Regions from separate parts of the Pantoea sp. sgz302252 genome, predicted to be linked through region 1. Evidence: predicted binding sites of a transcription regulator. Region 1 holds the regulator's gene; the other holds the start of a gene.

Region 1 (4,315 bases):
GCGAATTGCTTCAATCGGGTCGATAGACTCGCGCCATTCTGGCACGTGCTGATTGAGGTAGGTCATCAGCGGCATCGGTTCGCCAAAGTTCACATAGCCCTGGCCGAGATTACGCAGCTTGCTCAGGCCTTTCAGCATCTGAGGCAGGCTCTCTTTCTCTTTGGTCGCGCCACGCAGCTCTTTCGCGTAGGTGCCCACTTCCATCACGTGCTCGTAGCCGATGTAAATTGGCACGAGTGTGATTGGACGTGTCCCGCCGCGCAGCATCGCCTGAATGGTCATCGACAGCGTGCCGGTTTTCGGGTCGAGCAGGCGACCAGTACGGGAACGGCCACCTTCCACGAAGTACTCAACGGAGTAACCACGGCTGAACAGTTCGCCGAGGTATTCACGGAACACGGTGGAATAGAGCTTGTTGCCCTTGAAGGTACGACGAATAAAGAACGCGCCCAGGCGGCGGAAAATCGGGCCGGCTGGCCAGAAGTTCAGGTTGATCCCCGCAGCGATGTGCGGCGGCACCAGCCCTTGATGGTAGAGCACGTAAGAGAGCAGCAGATAGTCCATGTGGCTGCGGTGGCAAGGCACATAGACAATCTCGTGACCGTCGTGGGCCAACTGGCGTACTCGCTCGGCGTTGTTAACGTTAATCCCCTGATAGAGGCGGTTCCAGGTAAAGCCCAGGACGCGGTCTGTCAGGCGGATCATCTCGTAAGAGAAGTTAGCCGCAATCTCTTCCATCAGCGCAATGGCGTTCTGCTGCGCTTTTTCGTGGGAGATTTTCTTGCTGCGCGCTTCATCTTCAACGGCGCGGGCAATCGCTTTGGACGCCAGCAGCTTGTTGAACAAATCCTGACGCGCAGGCAGGCGCGGGCCTACGGCCGCCAGACGCTGACGGGCGAAGTGCGTACGTGCCACACGAGCCAGCTTCTGCGCAATAATTTTGTCTGTGCCGTGTTCGGTCGCCATGCGGCGCAGTGACACGGACGGCGAGAAACGCACGAAGCTGTCACGACCAAGCCAGGTGACGGCGAAGAACTTCTGGAAACCGTTCATCATGCGCAGTGGCGGGTTAACTTCGCCTTTTTCGCGCCCCGGAGAACGCCCAAACATCACCGAAACCGGCACCATCTGCACGTCGAGATCCGGGTTGCTGCGATGCAGGTCCAGATAGTTGTGGAACAGCTTGATGGATTCTTCTTTCGGCGTGTAATAAGTGAACGCGCGCGGCCCGCCGTGAATGAACACGTAACGCGGCAGCTCGGTTCCGTCGATCACCAGCGGCTCCAGCGGATCCGGGAGATCGTGCGCCAGACATTGGGCGCGTAACGTCAGCAGATCTGCCTTCGAGTTATAGGGCAGAACGTACATAATTGGGCGTGAGGTATCGAGTCCAAGTTCCTGGGCAGGATTTGCCGGAATGGACTTGCTTTTTACCAGCACGCTTAATGGTAAATTCAGTAATTTGTAGTAAATTCGTGGCCAGCCAGACATAAACGATGTAAAGCCTCTGGTTAATCATGCAAATGCGTCGCAAGGATAACAGAAAGTAAGCAGAATATCTGTTCTACCACTTACGGCGCGCAGGGACATTGACGTTAATAAATAAAAAGGTTCTTTTGATGGCCAATAATACCACCGGGTTAACCCGAATCATCAAGGCAACAGGCTACTCCTGGAAAGGTTTTCGTGCGGCGTGGAAGCACGAAGCCGCTTTCCGTCAGGAGGGCACCGCTGCCGTTATCGCCGTTATTATTGCCTGCTGGCTGGACGTGGATGCTATCACCCGCGTCCTGCTGATTGGTTCGGTGCTTCTGGTGATGATAGTGGAAATTCTCAACAGTGCGATTGAAGCGGTGGTCGACCGTATCGGGCCGGAGCATCACGAGTTGTCAGGGCGCGCGAAGGATATGGGGTCTGCCGCAGTTCTGCTGGCTATCTTTATTGCCGTCATCACCTGGGTGCTGCTACTGTGGTCGTATTTTCGATAGACGCCACATAATTACGCAACCGTCTGGTTTTTTGTGCGTTTTGCGGTTCCAAATTCGCCATCAACTGTATATACTCACAGCATAACTGTATATACACCCAGGGGGCGGAATGAAAGCGTTAACGACCAGGCAGCAAGAGGTGTTTGATCTCATCCGGGATCACATCAGCCAGACGGGCATGCCACCGACGCGTGCGGAAATTGCACAGCGCCTGGGATTTAAGTCCCCTAATGCGGCTGAAGAGCACCTGAAAGCGCTGGCGCGTAAAGGCGTGCTTGAGATTGTCTCCGGGGCTTCTCGCGGCATTCGTCTTCTGGTTGAAGAAGAAGCGGGCATCCCACTGATTGGCCGCGTGGCAGCCGGTGAGCCGCTGCTGGCACAGCAACATATTGAAGGCCATTATCAGGTTGATCCAGGCATGTTCAAGCCAAGCGCAGATTTCCTGCTGCGCGTCAGCGGCATGTCGATGCGCGACATCGGCATCCTTGATGGCGACCTGCTGGCGGTGCATAAAACTCAGGATGTGCGTAACGGCCAGGTGGTTGTCGCGCGCATCGACGATGAAGTGACGGTCAAACGCCTGAAAAAACAGGGCAGCACCGTTGAGCTTCTGCCTGAAAACAGCGAATTTTCCCCGATCGTGGTCGACCTGCGCGAACAGAACTTCTCTATTGAAGGCCTGGCGGTTGGCGTGATCCGTAACGGCGAATGGCTATAATCATCCTTTAGCCTTCTGCTTCGTGTTTTGAGTGGCGCAATTCTGGCGCCACTTCGTTTTACCTTTCCACTCTCACAGGTTTTCCGATGTCGCTATTCACTGCTGCGGACAAGGCATTGTGGCGTCTTGCGCTGCCGATGATTTTCTCCAATATCACTGTCCCTTTACTGGGGCTGGTGGATACGGCGGTGATCGGGCATCTGGATAGTCCTGTGTATCTGGGCGGTGTCGCAGTGGGTTCAATGGCGACCAGCTTCCTCTTCATGCTGCTGCTTTTCCTGCGAATGAGCACCACCGGCCTGACGGCTCAGGCTTATGGCGCGAAAGACCCCCAGCGGCTGGCGCGTGCTTTGGTACAACCGCTGTTACTGGCGCTGGCTGCCGGGTTCGCGATTGTCCTGCTTCGTACGCCGCTTATCGAGCTGGCGCTGCATATTGTCGGTGGCAGCGATGCGGTGCTGGAACAGGCAAGGCGCTTCCTTGAGATCCGCTGGCTCAGCGCGCCCGCTTCTCTGGCAAACCTGGTCTTACTGGGCTGGCTGCTTGGTGTGCAGTATGCTCGCGCACCGGTCATTTTGCTGGTGGTGGGGAATGTGCTGAACATCGTGCTCGATTTGTGGCTGGTGATGGGTCTGCACATGAACGTGCAGGGCGCAGCGCTGGCAACCGCGTGTTCGGAATATGTCACTTTCTTCATTGGCTTGCTGATGGTTCGGCGGGTACTGCATTTGCGTGGCATTTCGTTAGCGCTGTTGAAAGAGGCCTGGCGTGGTAATGTTCGTCGTCTGTTGGCACTCAACCGGGACATCATGCTGCGTTCGCTGCTACTGCAACTCTGCTTTGGCGCTCTGACCGTGTTTGGCGCGCGTTTGGGCAGCGACATTGTCGCGGTCAACGCCGTGTTGATGACCATGCTGACGTTCACCGCCTACGCGCTGGATGGTTTTGCTTATGCGGTTGAAGCCCATTCTGGGCAAGCATATGGCGCAAGAGATGACAGCCAACTGCTGCACGTCTGGAAAGCGGCGTGCCGACAATCCGGCTTAGTGGCACTGGCGTTTGCCATGATTTATGCCGTCGGCGGGGAGCACATTGTGGCGATGCTGACTTCTCTGCCACAACTGCGTGAGCTGGCCGATCGTTATGTTATCTGGCAGGTCATTCTGCCGGTGATTGGCGTCTGGTGTTATTTGCTGGATGGCATGTTTATCGGTGCGACACGAGGGGCGGAAATGCGTAACAGCATGGCTGTCGCCGCCGCTGGCTTTGCTCTGACCCTGTTAACCGTGCCGCTGTTTGGCAACCACGGATTGTGGCTGTCGCTGGCGGTGTTTCTCGCGCTGCGCGGGCTCTCTCTGGCATGGATTTGGCGACGTCACTGGCAACGCGGAACCTGGTTTTCACTCTCGTCGTCAGTTCTGGATCGGCATACTCCATTTTTTTGAAGCCCCCAGATGCAACCTGATTTAGATAGAGTTGGCTTGAGGTCAGTGGAGTTCGAAATGTTCAAAGTGGTGCATGATACCGATTATAATTGAGTTTTGTGGAGTATCTGTATATTCAGTCTTGATGTCAAAATACTGTAGTGGAGTCACCTGAAATACCGCAA
Region 2 (4,315 bases), on a different contig from region 1:
AACGTCGAAATCATCTGCCTGATTCGTTCCTTGATCGACAGCGGCAAAGATTACGTGGTGAGCATGCTGGAATCACTGGGCAAAATGGCGGGCGCCAAAACCGCACCGAAAGGCGGCTACCCAGGCTGGCAGCCAGATGCTAACTCTCCGGTGATGCACCTGGTTCGCGAAACCTATCAGCGTCTGTTCGACAAAACCCCGAACATTCAGGTGATTCACGCCGGTCTGGAATGTGGCCTGTTCAAGAAGCCGTATCCGAACATGGACATGGTTTCTATCGGCCCAACCATCACTGGCCCGCACTCTCCGGATGAACAGGTTCATATTGAAAGCGTGGGCCAGTACTGGACGCTGCTGACTGAACTGCTGAAAGCGATTCCTGCGAAGTAAGTTTGTTGATTGCAGAATGACGAAAGCCTCCGAAAGGATAACACCGTTAGTTTAAGACCGAGATATCCGGGGCGACCACCGGGTTTGGCGTCCCTCCGGGAACCAAATCCCGGTGTTTCCCCTAATTCATTGGCTTAAGTGAACGGCGTTATCCGAAAGGAGGCTTTTTTATTGGTCGCGGGCCGGGTATTGCCGGGCGGCACTGCGTTTGCCTGGCCTACAAAGGCAAGCCATTTGTTGTTTACGTAGGCCTGTGCCAGCGAAGCGCCGCCAGGCACTTCTTACAATCCCAACACCAACTGCCGTTCAAGCTGCGGGTCCAACAACGTGACGTGAACGCCCACCAACCTGACGCCGCGTCCGCCGCGCCGCTCCTGCCAGGTTTTATATGCTGTGGCAATCAGGTCTTCCTGGCTGAGTTTCGGCCAGACATGCTCTTGCGTGGTCTGCTGAAAATCATTGAATTTGAGCTTTACGCCCTGGCGAGCTATCAGCAGGTCAGGCTTCACTTTTGCCAGCCTTCGTTCCAGTTCGGGATAAAGCTGATTCACTATGATGGCTTCGCAGTCTTCCCACTCGTGGATATCTTCCGCCAACGTGCGTTCCACGCCTATCGACTTACGCAGACGTTCGTTATTCACATCACGCTCGTCGATACCGTTGCTGCGCTCCCATAGCACTCGGCCAAACTTACCGAAGCGCTTGAGCAACATCGCCAGGTCTGCGTGCTGCACATCTTCGCAGGTTCGTAGCCCCATGCTTTCAAGTTTGGCCGCTGAAACTTTCCCCACGCCAGGAATTTTCGCGAGCGCCAGCGTTTTCAGGAAAACAGGCACTTCATCAGGCGTAATGACATATTGCCCGTTGGGCTTGTTGAGGTCCGAGGCGATTTTGGCGAGAAACTTGACTGGAGCCACCCCCGCAGACGCAGTGAGGTTTAACTCTTTGTGAATAGTCTGGCGAATCTCTTCCGCCATTAGCGTTGCAGAGCCGTGACAGTGCAGGCTGTCGGTCACATCCAGATAGGCCTCATCCAGCGAGAGAGGTTCTATCAGAGAGGTGTAACGCGAGAAAATTTCACGGATATGGTTAGACGCTTCTCTGTAGGCCTCGAATCGGCCCGGTAATAACGTTAAATGGGGGCAAAGCTTGAGGGCCATCGCGGTTGGCATGGCGCTGCGAACGCCAAACTTACGAGCCGGATAGTTGGCGGTGCTGATAACGCCACGTCGTTCACGGCTGCCACCGATGGCGACAGGAATGTCGCGCAGGGCTGGATTATCCCGCATTTCAACCGCGGCAAAAAAGCAGTCCATATCAACATGGATAATTTTGCGCATACTCAGCCCTCAACAATTACTGGTTAAGTATACAGTAAAATTATCAGAGATGAGAAGAGCCGGGTATAGCGTCCAAGAAAGCTGCCCGGCGGCACTGCGTTTGCCGGGCCTACAGTAACCGCCGCGCTTAAGTAGGCCGGGTAAGCGTTGCGCCACCCGGCGTTTTGCCCGACGGCACTCAGTTTGCCGGGCCTACATAAAAGGACTGGGATTCAGATAATGCGATTTTGCTGGCGCTGTGCTTCGCGGGCCATGCGTTTTTTACGCGCGTCGCACGGCTCCGGGCAATCGCACACTTTCTCCAGCCCCAGCGACGAAATCCCGCCGCAGCTGCCCTGAATGCTTTTACGCTTCACCAGATAGCCGAGCGACATCCCCAAAATCACCAGCACAAACACGGCAAAGGTCGCCAGAAAAACCGTTAACATCATCAGCCTCCGAAGTCATCGAGCATGATGTTCTCATCCTCTACGCCCAGGTCTTTCAGCATCTTGATAACCGCAGCATTCATTACTGGCGGCCCACACATGTAGAACTCGCAGTCTTCCGGTGCGGCATGATTTTTCAGGTAATTTTCATACAACACGTTATGGATGAAGCCAGTATGCCCTGTCCAGTTATCTTCCGGCTGCGGATCAGAGAGCGCCACATGGAAGGTAAAGTTCGGGTTTTCACGTGCGAGCTGTTCGAACTCATCGTCATAGAACATTTCACGCAGTGAGCGTGCACCGTACCAGAAGCTGATTTTACGCTTACTGCCCAGACGCTTGAGCTGATCGAAGATGTGCGAACGCATCGGTGCCATACCCGCACCGCCGCCGATAAACACCATTTCTGCCTCGGTCTCTTTGGCAAAGAATTCACCAAACGGCCCGGAAATCGTCACTTTATCACCCGCTTTCAGCGACCAAATGTAGGACGACATGATGCCCGGCGGCACATCTGGCGCAGACGGTGGCGGCGTGGCGATACGGACGTTGAGCATGATAATGCCCTTCTCATCCGGATAGTTCGCCATCGAGTACGCGCGCAGCGTCGGCTCTTTCACTTCCGATACGTAACGGAACAGGTTGAATTTATCCCAGTCGCCACGGTATTCGTCCGGCACGTCAAAATCGGCATACGCCACTTTGTGTGACGGACACTCAATCTGAATATAGCCGCCTGCGCGGAACGGCACGCTTTCGCCTTCCGGAATGGCGAGCTTCAGCTCTTTGATGAAGGTCGCTTTGTTATCGTTGGAGATAACCTCGCATTCCCACATCTTCACCCCGAAGATCTCTTCCGGCAGCTCGATTTTCATGTTCTGACGAACCGCCACCTGGCAAGCCAGACGACAGCCTTCCTTCGCTTCACGTTTGGTGATGTGGGAAAGCTCGGTCGGCAGGATGTCGCCCCCGCCCTCTTTCACCGTCACACGGCACTGGCCGCAGGAGCCACCGCCGCCACACGCGGAAGAGACAAAAATCCCGTTGCTGGAGAGCGTATTCAGCAACTTATCACCCGCTGGAGTGTGAATTTGCTTGTCGGCTTCGTTATTGATTTCAATAACCACATCGCCGGAGTTCACCAGCTTCGCGCGCGCCGCAAGGATCAGCAGCGACAGCGCCAGTACAATCAGCGTGAACATCACCACGCCAAGAATAATTTCCATCATTTACGCCCTTATAGCTGCACGCCGGAGAATGACATAAAGCCGAGTGCCATCAGTCCGGTGGTGATAAAGGTGATCCCTAAGCCGCGCAGTCCTGCGGGCACGTTGGCGTATTTCATCTTCTCGCGGATCCCGGCCATGGCGACAATCGCCAGCATCCAGCCAATGCCGGAACCAAAGCCGTAAACAATCGATTCAGGGAAGTTGTAGTCACGCTGAACCATGAACGATACCCCGCCAAAGATGGCGCAGTTCACGGCAATCAGCGGCAGGAAGATCCCCAGCGCGTTATAGAGCGACGGGAAATACCTATCGAGGGTCATTTCGAGAATTTGCACCAGCGCCGCAATCACCCCGATGAAAGTGATGAAATTGAGGAAGCTCAGATCCACCCCTTCAACCAACGCACCGTCGCGCAGCACCAGATTGTAGATAAGGTTGTTGACCGGCACGGAAATCCCCAGCACCACCGTGACCGCCACGCCCAGACCAAAGGCCGTGGAGACTTTCTTCGACACCGCAAGGAACGTACACATGCCGAGGAAGAAGGCCAGCGCCATGTTTTCAACAAACACCGCGCGGACAAAAAGACTGATGTAATGAGCCATAATCGGTTACTCCTTCTCCTGCTGTTCAGGCTTCCAGCTACGCAGCGCCCAAATCAACAGACCGATGATGAAAAACGCACTCGGCGCGAGCAGGAACAGACCGTTCGGCTGATACCAGCCGCCGTTCTGTACCGTTTGCAGCACGGAGATGCCAAACAGTTTGCCGCTGCCGATAAGCTCACGCAGGAAGCCAACAATCATCAGGATAGCGCCGTAGCCCAGCCCGTTGCCGATGCCGTCCATAAAGCTCGCCAGCGGCGGCGATTTCATGGCGTAGGCTTCTGCGCGGCCCATCACGATACAGTTGGTGATGATCAGGCCGA

The links. The regulator LexA, encoded in region 1, represses DNA repair genes until DNA is damaged. The targets are predictions, from matches to a motif close to TNCTGTATGTACATACAGNA.
Region 2: a site for LexA is predicted at 1,748-1,767, ahead of dinB (DNA polymerase IV). Genes of this name have one in related genera too.

What each region holds. Positions count from the first base shown of each region.
Region 1 covers NZ_JBLFJW010000011.1:138,049-142,363, reverse strand. The annotation lists gene plsB (glycerol-3-phosphate 1-O-acyltransferase PlsB) at 1-1,491, opposite strand, end outside; gene ACLW56_RS11005 (diacylglycerol kinase) at 1,620-1,988, shown strand; gene lexA (transcriptional repressor LexA) at 2,098-2,706, shown strand; gene dinF (MATE family efflux transporter DinF) at 2,793-4,151, shown strand.
Region 2 covers NZ_JBLFJW010000039.1:17,425-21,739, reverse strand. The annotation lists gene pepD (cytosol nonspecific dipeptidase) at 1-390, shown strand, start outside; gene dinB (DNA polymerase IV) at 672-1,730, opposite strand; gene nqrM ((Na+)-NQR maturation NqrM) at 1,943-2,158, opposite strand; gene nqrF (NADH:ubiquinone reductase (Na(+)-transporting) subunit F) at 2,161-3,384, opposite strand; gene nqrE (NADH:ubiquinone reductase (Na(+)-transporting) subunit E) at 3,396-3,992, opposite strand; gene ACLW56_RS22165 (NADH:ubiquinone reductase (Na(+)-transporting) subunit D) at 3,999-4,315, opposite strand, start outside.